Regions from separate parts of the Pseudomonas sp. DG56-2 genome, predicted to be linked through region 1. Evidence: predicted binding sites of a transcription regulator. Region 1 holds the regulator's gene; the other holds the start of a gene.
The links. Region 1 encodes sigma-54, which starts transcription at its own class of promoters, with help from an activator protein. Its sites were predicted from a motif close to ANTGGCATNNANNTTGCTNT; they were not measured.
Positions count from the first base shown of each region.

Region 2: the regulator sigma-54 is predicted to act here: its motif matches at 1,512-1,531, upstream of D3Z90_RS08210 (CmpA/NrtA family ABC transporter substrate-binding protein).

Region 1 is NZ_CP032311.1:4,741,870-4,745,276, reverse strand. Features, by position in the region: gene ptsN (PTS IIA-like nitrogen regulatory protein PtsN) at 1-245, opposite strand, end outside; gene hpf (ribosome hibernation-promoting factor, HPF/YfiA family) at 258-566, opposite strand; gene D3Z90_RS21750 (RNA polymerase factor sigma-54) at 645-2,138, opposite strand; gene lptB (LPS export ABC transporter ATP-binding protein) at 2,317-3,042, opposite strand; gene lptA (lipopolysaccharide transport periplasmic protein LptA) at 3,043-3,407, opposite strand, start outside.
Region 2 is NZ_CP032311.1:1,754,400-1,757,806, reverse strand. Features, by position in the region: gene rmf (ribosome modulation factor) at 110-325, shown strand; gene D3Z90_RS08215 (quinone-dependent dihydroorotate dehydrogenase) at 420-1,442, opposite strand; gene D3Z90_RS08210 (CmpA/NrtA family ABC transporter substrate-binding protein) at 1,594-2,808, shown strand; gene D3Z90_RS08205 (ANTAR domain-containing response regulator) at 2,824-3,399, shown strand.

The DNA.
Region 1 (3,407 bases):
ATCAGGGCGCTGATGGGGGAAGTGCAACCTTTGAGGCGGCAATGTGGAATGGCAATGCCATTACCAAATCCGGTCGACCCGAGTTTCTCCCGGGCAAACAGGCTTTCAAAAACGATCTGCATCTCCAGGTCCGGAACTTCCCGGTGGATCAGGGTGGCGACTTCCTGGAGGGCGCGCTTTTTACTGCCACCCGGCGCGTTCACCAAGGAACGGCCGGGGGTCAGGATGGTTTCAAGTCGGATCATGGATGAGGGGGATCAGCGGGCCGCTGCACCTTGCAGCAGGCTTTGCTGTTTTTCCTTGTGTTTTTTCAGTTGGCGGTCGAGCTTGTCGGTCAAGGCGTCGATCGCTGCATACATGTCTGTGTGTTCGGCATTTGCAACCACTTCGCCGCCGGGAATAAACAGCGTTGCTTCAATTTTCTGCTGCAGTTTCTCGACCTTCATGATCACCGTTACGTTGGTAATCTTGTCAAAGTGCCCTTCCAGCCGTTTCAGTTTCTGTTCGACGTACTCGCGCAGCGGCTGGGTGACTTCTACATGCTGTCCACTGATATTGACTTGCATACAGCTTCTCCTTTTGTTGCCCGTGCATAAGAGGCAGGTGTTGCGCCTGCCACTGAACTGCTGTGGCGATCCTAGGGGCTACATCAGTCGCTTGCGTTCACTCGACGGTGCAATGCCGAGGGACTCGCGGTACTTGGCGACGGTGCGACGGGCTACCTGGATGCCTTGTGCCTCCAGTAAACCAGCGATCTTGCTGTCACTCAATGGCTTTTTCTGATTTTCCGCTGCAACCAGTTTTTTGATGATCGCGCGAATCGCTGTAGACGAGCACTCGCCGCCTTCAGAGGTGCTTACGTGGCTGGAGAAAAAGTACTTCAGCTCGTAAATTCCCCGAGGTGTATGCATGTATTTTTGCGTGGTGACCCGAGAAATGGTCGACTCGTGCATGCCCACCGCCTCGGCGATGTCGTGCAGGACCAATGGCTTCATTGCTTCGTCGCCGTGGTCGAGGAAACCACGCTGGTGCTCGACGATCTGGGTGGCAACCTTCATCAGGGTTTCGTTGCGGCTCTGCAGGCTTTTGATGAACCATCGAGCCTCCTGCAACTGGTTGCGCATGAAGGTGTTGTCGGCACTGGTATCGGCGCGGCGCACGAATCCTGCGTACTGCGGGTTGACCCGCAGGCGCGGCACGGCTTCCTGGTTGAGTTCGACCAGCCAGCGCTCGTTGTCCTTGCGTACGATTACGTCGGGGACTACATATTCGGGCTCGCTGGATTCGATCTGCGAGCCCGGGCGAGGGTTGAGGCTCTGGACCAGTTCAATGACCTGGCGCAACTCGTCTTCCTTGAGTTTCATCCTGCGCATCAATTGGCTGTAGTCGCGACTGCCGAGCAGGTCGATGAAGTCTCGCACCAGTCGCTGGGATTCGGCCATCCAGGGGGTATTGGCTGGCAGCTGGCGCAATTGCAGCAGCAAGCACTCACTGAGGTTGCGCGCGCCGATTCCGGACGGTTCGAACTGCTGGATACGGTGCAGCACGGCTTCGACTTCATCGAGCTCGATGTCCAGCTCGGGATCGAAGGACTCGCAGATTTCCTCGAGGGTTTCGTCCAGGTAGCCCTGGCTGTTGATGCAGTCGATCAGGGTAACGGCGATGAGCCGATCGGTATCGGACATCGGCGCCAGGTTCAACTGCCAGAGCAGGTGGCTTTGCAGGCTCTCGCCCGCCGACGTACGGGTGGTGAAGTCCCACTCGTCATCGTCGTTGCTGGGCAGGCTGCTGGCGCTGGTTTGGTAGATGTCTTCCCAGGCGGTATCGACGGGAAGTTCGTTGGGTATGCGCTCGCTCCATTCGCCATCTTCCAGGTTATCCACAGTTTGCGTGGTTTCCTGGAAGCTGCTGTCCTGGACTTCGGCGACAGGCTTGCTTTCGGCGTTATCCGCCATCGGGTCGCTGTTATCGAAGTCCTCGCCTTCTTCCTGGCGTTCGAGCATCGGGTTCGACTCCAGCGCTTCCTGGATTTCCTGTTGGAGGTCCAGGGTAGACAGCTGGAGTAGTCGGATAGCCTGTTGCAACTGAGGAGTCATCGTCAGTTGCTGGCCCATTCTTAGGACGAGCGATGGTTTCATGGCAGGGGCTTAACACCTTTTTCGCCGGCGCACATGCGCCATCCACTACAAGGGCACCGAAGCGCCAACTTTAAGCAAGTTATATGCCTGAAATTGGAGCGTTTGCCTAGGGTGCCGTACCAATTAAGCCGGATTTCACCGGATCAGCAGCCCAAGGCAAATGCTGGTCGCTTCGAACTTACAAGCGGAACTCGTGGCCCAGGTAGACCTCTTTGACCAGGTCGTTGGCCAGGATAGTCTCTGCGTCGCCTTCGGCAATCAGTTGACCATCATTGACGATGTAAGCTGTTTCGCAGATATCCAGGGTCTCTCGGACGTTGTGGTCGGTGATCAACACACCGATGCCCTTGGCCTTGAGGTGGTGGATGATCTGCTTGATGTCACCGACCGAAATCGGGTCGACACCGGCAAAGGGTTCATCGAGCAGGATGAATTTCGGCGCGGTAGCCAGGGCGCGGGCAATTTCCACGCGGCGACGTTCGCCACCGGAAAGGCTCATGCCAAGGTTGTCGCGAATGTGGCTGATGTGAAATTCCTGCAGCAGGCTTTCCAGTTCTTTGCGACGTCCGGCGGTGTCGAGGTCCTTGCGGGTCTCGAGGATCGCCATGATGTTGTCGGCAACCGAAAGCTTGCGAAAGATCGAGGCTTCTTGCGGCAGGTAGCCGATGCCGGCGCGTGCGCGGCCATGCATGGGCTGGTGGCTGACATCCAGGTCGTCGATCAGGACGCGGCCCTGATCGGCCTGGACCAGGCCAACGATCATGTAGAAGCAGGTGGTCTTGCCGGCGCCGTTAGGGCCTAGCAGGCCGACGATCTGGCCGCTGTCGATAGACAGGCTGACGTCGCGTACCACTTGCCGGCTCTTGTAGCTCTTGGCCAGGTGCTGGGCTTTGAGGGTCGCCATTTACTCGGCCTTCTTCTTCGGCTGGATCACCATGTCGATACGTTGGCGCGGCGTGGTCACGTTGCCGCCACGACCGGCAGTCGCTACCTGGGACTTGGTGTTGTAGACGATCTTCTCGCCTTCGGTGGTATTGCCTTCGTTGACTACCTTGGCACGGTCGGTGAGCACGACCAGATCTTTTTGTGCCTGGTACTGGATGGTCACGGCATAGCCTTGCATTTTGTCGGGCTTGGCGGCGCTCTGCTGCTGCTCGAAGTAGGCCAGGTTGCCCACCGAAGTCACCACGTCGATATCGCCGGATTCGGCGCGCGTGATGGTTACGGTATTGCCTTTGATCATCATCGACCCTTGAGTGATGATGACGT
Region 2 (3,407 bases), 2.8 Mb from region 1:
ACACCTTCGCTCGCGACGCCGGCAGCGAGCGCAAAACCGGCAGAACGATTCTGCCCGGCCTCCTAGAGGCCGACGCGACATTACAGTCAACAAGTGAGGGCAACACCCTATGAGAAGACTTAAGCGTGATCCGTTGGAAAGAGCATTTTCACGTGGCTACCAATATGGGGTCACCGGCAAATCCCGCGAGCTTTGCCCCTTTACTCTACCGTCTGTACGCCAGGCATGGATCAATGGCTGGCGCGAAGGACGCGGCGACAATTGGGACGGTATGACCGGCACTGCGGGTATTCATAGACTCAACGAACTTCACGCCGTTGGCTAAACGAGGAACTGAATTCATTCACCATGCGCGCCCCATCCGGGCGGCGGGCTGAGGCCCAGGGGCCCCTTCATGGGGCCCTTTTTATGCCTGCGACCTAGCGCGGCAAGGCAGCGATTGCATCCACCGCTTCGCGAATCAATGCCGGTCCCTTGTAGATAAACCCTGAATAGATTTGTACCAGGCTGGCACCGGCAGCGATTTTCTGCGCCGCGTGCTTGCCCTCGGTAATCCCGCCCGCCGCGATGATCGGTAGCTTGCCACCCAGTTCAGCAGAAAGCACTTTGACGATATGCGTGCTCTTTTCCAGCACCGGCGCACCCGACAGGCCACCCGCCTCGTCACCGTAAGGAAGGCCTTCGACACCCTCGCGACCGAGCGTGGTGTTGGTGGCGATTACCGCATCCATTCCCGACTCGAGCAGTGCTGCTGCCACCTGTGCGGTCTCTTCGTCGCTCATGTCTGGCGCAATCTTGATTGCCAGCGGCACACGCTTGCCACGTTCACCGGCCAGTTGCTCACGGCGCTGGGCCAGCGCCTCTAGCAACTGCTTGAGCGAATCGCCGAACTGCAGGCTGCGCAATCCCGGTGTGTTCGGTGAACTGACGTTGACGGTGATGTAACTGGCGTGATCGTAGACCTTGTCCAAGCAGATCAGGTAGTCGTCCACCGCGCGCTCGACGGGGGTATCGAAGTTCTTGCCGATGTTGATACCCAACACACCGCGATACTTCGCAGCTTGCACGCGATTGAGCAAATGGTCGACGCCAAGGTTATTGAACCCCATGCGATTGATGATCGCCTCGGCTTGCGGCAAGCGAAACAGTCGTGGCTTGGGGTTGCCGGGCTGGGGACGGGGAGTGACGGTGCCGATCTCGACAAAACCGAAACCCAGCTGGGCAAAACCATCGATGGCCGCACCGTTCTTGTCCAGGCCTGCTGCCAACCCCACCGGGTTGGCGAACTCCAGTCCCATGACGGTAACCGGCAATGAAGCCGGGGCTTTGGTCAGCAGCCCGTTCAGGCCCAGGCGGCCACCGGCGCCGATCAGGTCCAGGGACAGGTCATGGGAAGTCTCCGGAGAGAGCTTGAACAACAGCTGGCGGGCCAGGGTATACATGGGCGGGCTTAGCTCGACGTGAGTGAGGGGGCGATTATATAGGTGGCGTCGCCCGGGGGACAGCGCAGCCTTGGCATATGCGTTGCTTTATTGACCTTACGCACCGGCCACGAAAGCGGCACGGCCTGACCTTCGATACAGGCGTGACACTGTGAATAACGAAATCCCCACAACTCCTCTGGCTTGGGTCAATGGCAGCGATGCGCCGGAAAAGCACAGCCTTAACATCGGTTTCATGGCCCTGAGCGACTGCGCATCAGTGGTGGTTGCGGCGACCCAAGGCTTCGCCCAACCTTATGGCCTGAGCCTGAACCTCAAGCGCCAAAGCTCCTGGGCCGGATTACGCGACAAGTTGGTCAGTGGCGAACTGGATGCAGCCCACAGCCTTTATGGGCTGATCTACGCCGTTCACCTGGGCATCGGCGGTACCAGCGCTACGGACATGGCGGTGCTGATGGGACTGAATCAGAACGCCCAGGGCATCAATCTGTCGGCAGAGCTGCAGCGCCAGGGCGTGACCCGTCCAGAGGCGCTGGAGCGTTTTGTGCACCAAAGCAGAACAAAACTTACCTTTGCCCAGACATTTCCCACTGGCACTCACGCCATGTGGCTGTATTACTGGCTCGCCAGCCAGGGTATCCACCCTTTGTCTGACGTCAACAGTGTGGTGGTACCACCGGCACAGATGCTTGCTCACCTGCGCGCCGGGCGCATCGACGGTTTTTGTGTCGGCGAACCGTGGTCAGCAGACGCCGTTGAGCAAGGCCAGGGCTTCACCTTGGCTACCAGCCAATCGATCTGGCCGAATCACCCGGAGAAAGTGCTGGGCTGCACGCGCGCGTTCGTCGAGCGGCACCCCAACACTGCCAGGGCGCTGATCAAGTCAATTCTGGCCGCCAGCCGTTTCATCGAGCAGAGTCCGCAGAATCGCCGCAGCGCAGCGCAATTGCTCAGCGATGCGGCCTACTTGAACACGCCTGTACAGGCCATCGAGCCACGCATGCTCGGTAACTATCACGACGGCCTCGGCAATCGCTGGCATGATCCCCATGCCTTGCGCCTGTACGATCAGGGCCGAGCCAACTTGCCGTACTTGTCCGACGGCATGTGGTTCATGACTCAGTTCCGTCGCTGGGGACTGTTGCGCGAAGACCCCGATTACCTTGCCGTAGCTGGCCAAGTGCAACAGTTGGCGCTGTACCGCGATGCGGCCACCGCCATTGGCGTGCCTTGCAGTGAACAGAATATGCGTCGCAGCCAGTTCAACGACGGTACCTATTGGGATGGCAGCGACCCGGCAGGCTATGCCCGCAGCTTTTCTCTTCACGCGCTGGCTGAAAAGCCTGACGCCCTCGCCCATCGCTGACAAGGGGACGCCACTATGCTGCGAATCCTATTGATCGACGATACAGCGAAAAAAGTTGGACGCTTGAAGACTGCCTTGGTTGAAGCAGGTTTCGAGGTCATTGAAGAGTCCGGCCTGACCATCGATTTGCCAGCACGCGTCGAAACGGTGCGACCCGATGTCGTGCTGATCGATACTGAATCACCGGGGCGTGACGTCATGGAGCAAGTGATCATAGTCAGCAGGGACCTTCCCCGGCCTATCGTCCTGTTCACCGACGAGCATGACCCGAATGTGATGCGCCAGGCGATCCAGGCGGGCGTCAGCGCCTATATCGTCGAAGGTATTCATGCGTCCCGCCTGCAGCCGATCCTGGATGTCGCGATGGCTCGATTCGAGAGCGACCAGGCGCTCAAAGCGCAGTTACAGGCACGTGACCAGCAGTTGGCCGAGCGCAAACGCATCGAATTGGCCAAGGGTTTGTTAATGAAGATGAAGGACTGCAACGAAGAGCAGGCCTACACCCTGATGCGCCGCCAGGCCATGAGCAAGCAGCAGAAGTTGATTCAGGTCGCTGAACAAATTATCGCAATGAGCGATTTGCTTGGCTGAGCCCTGGG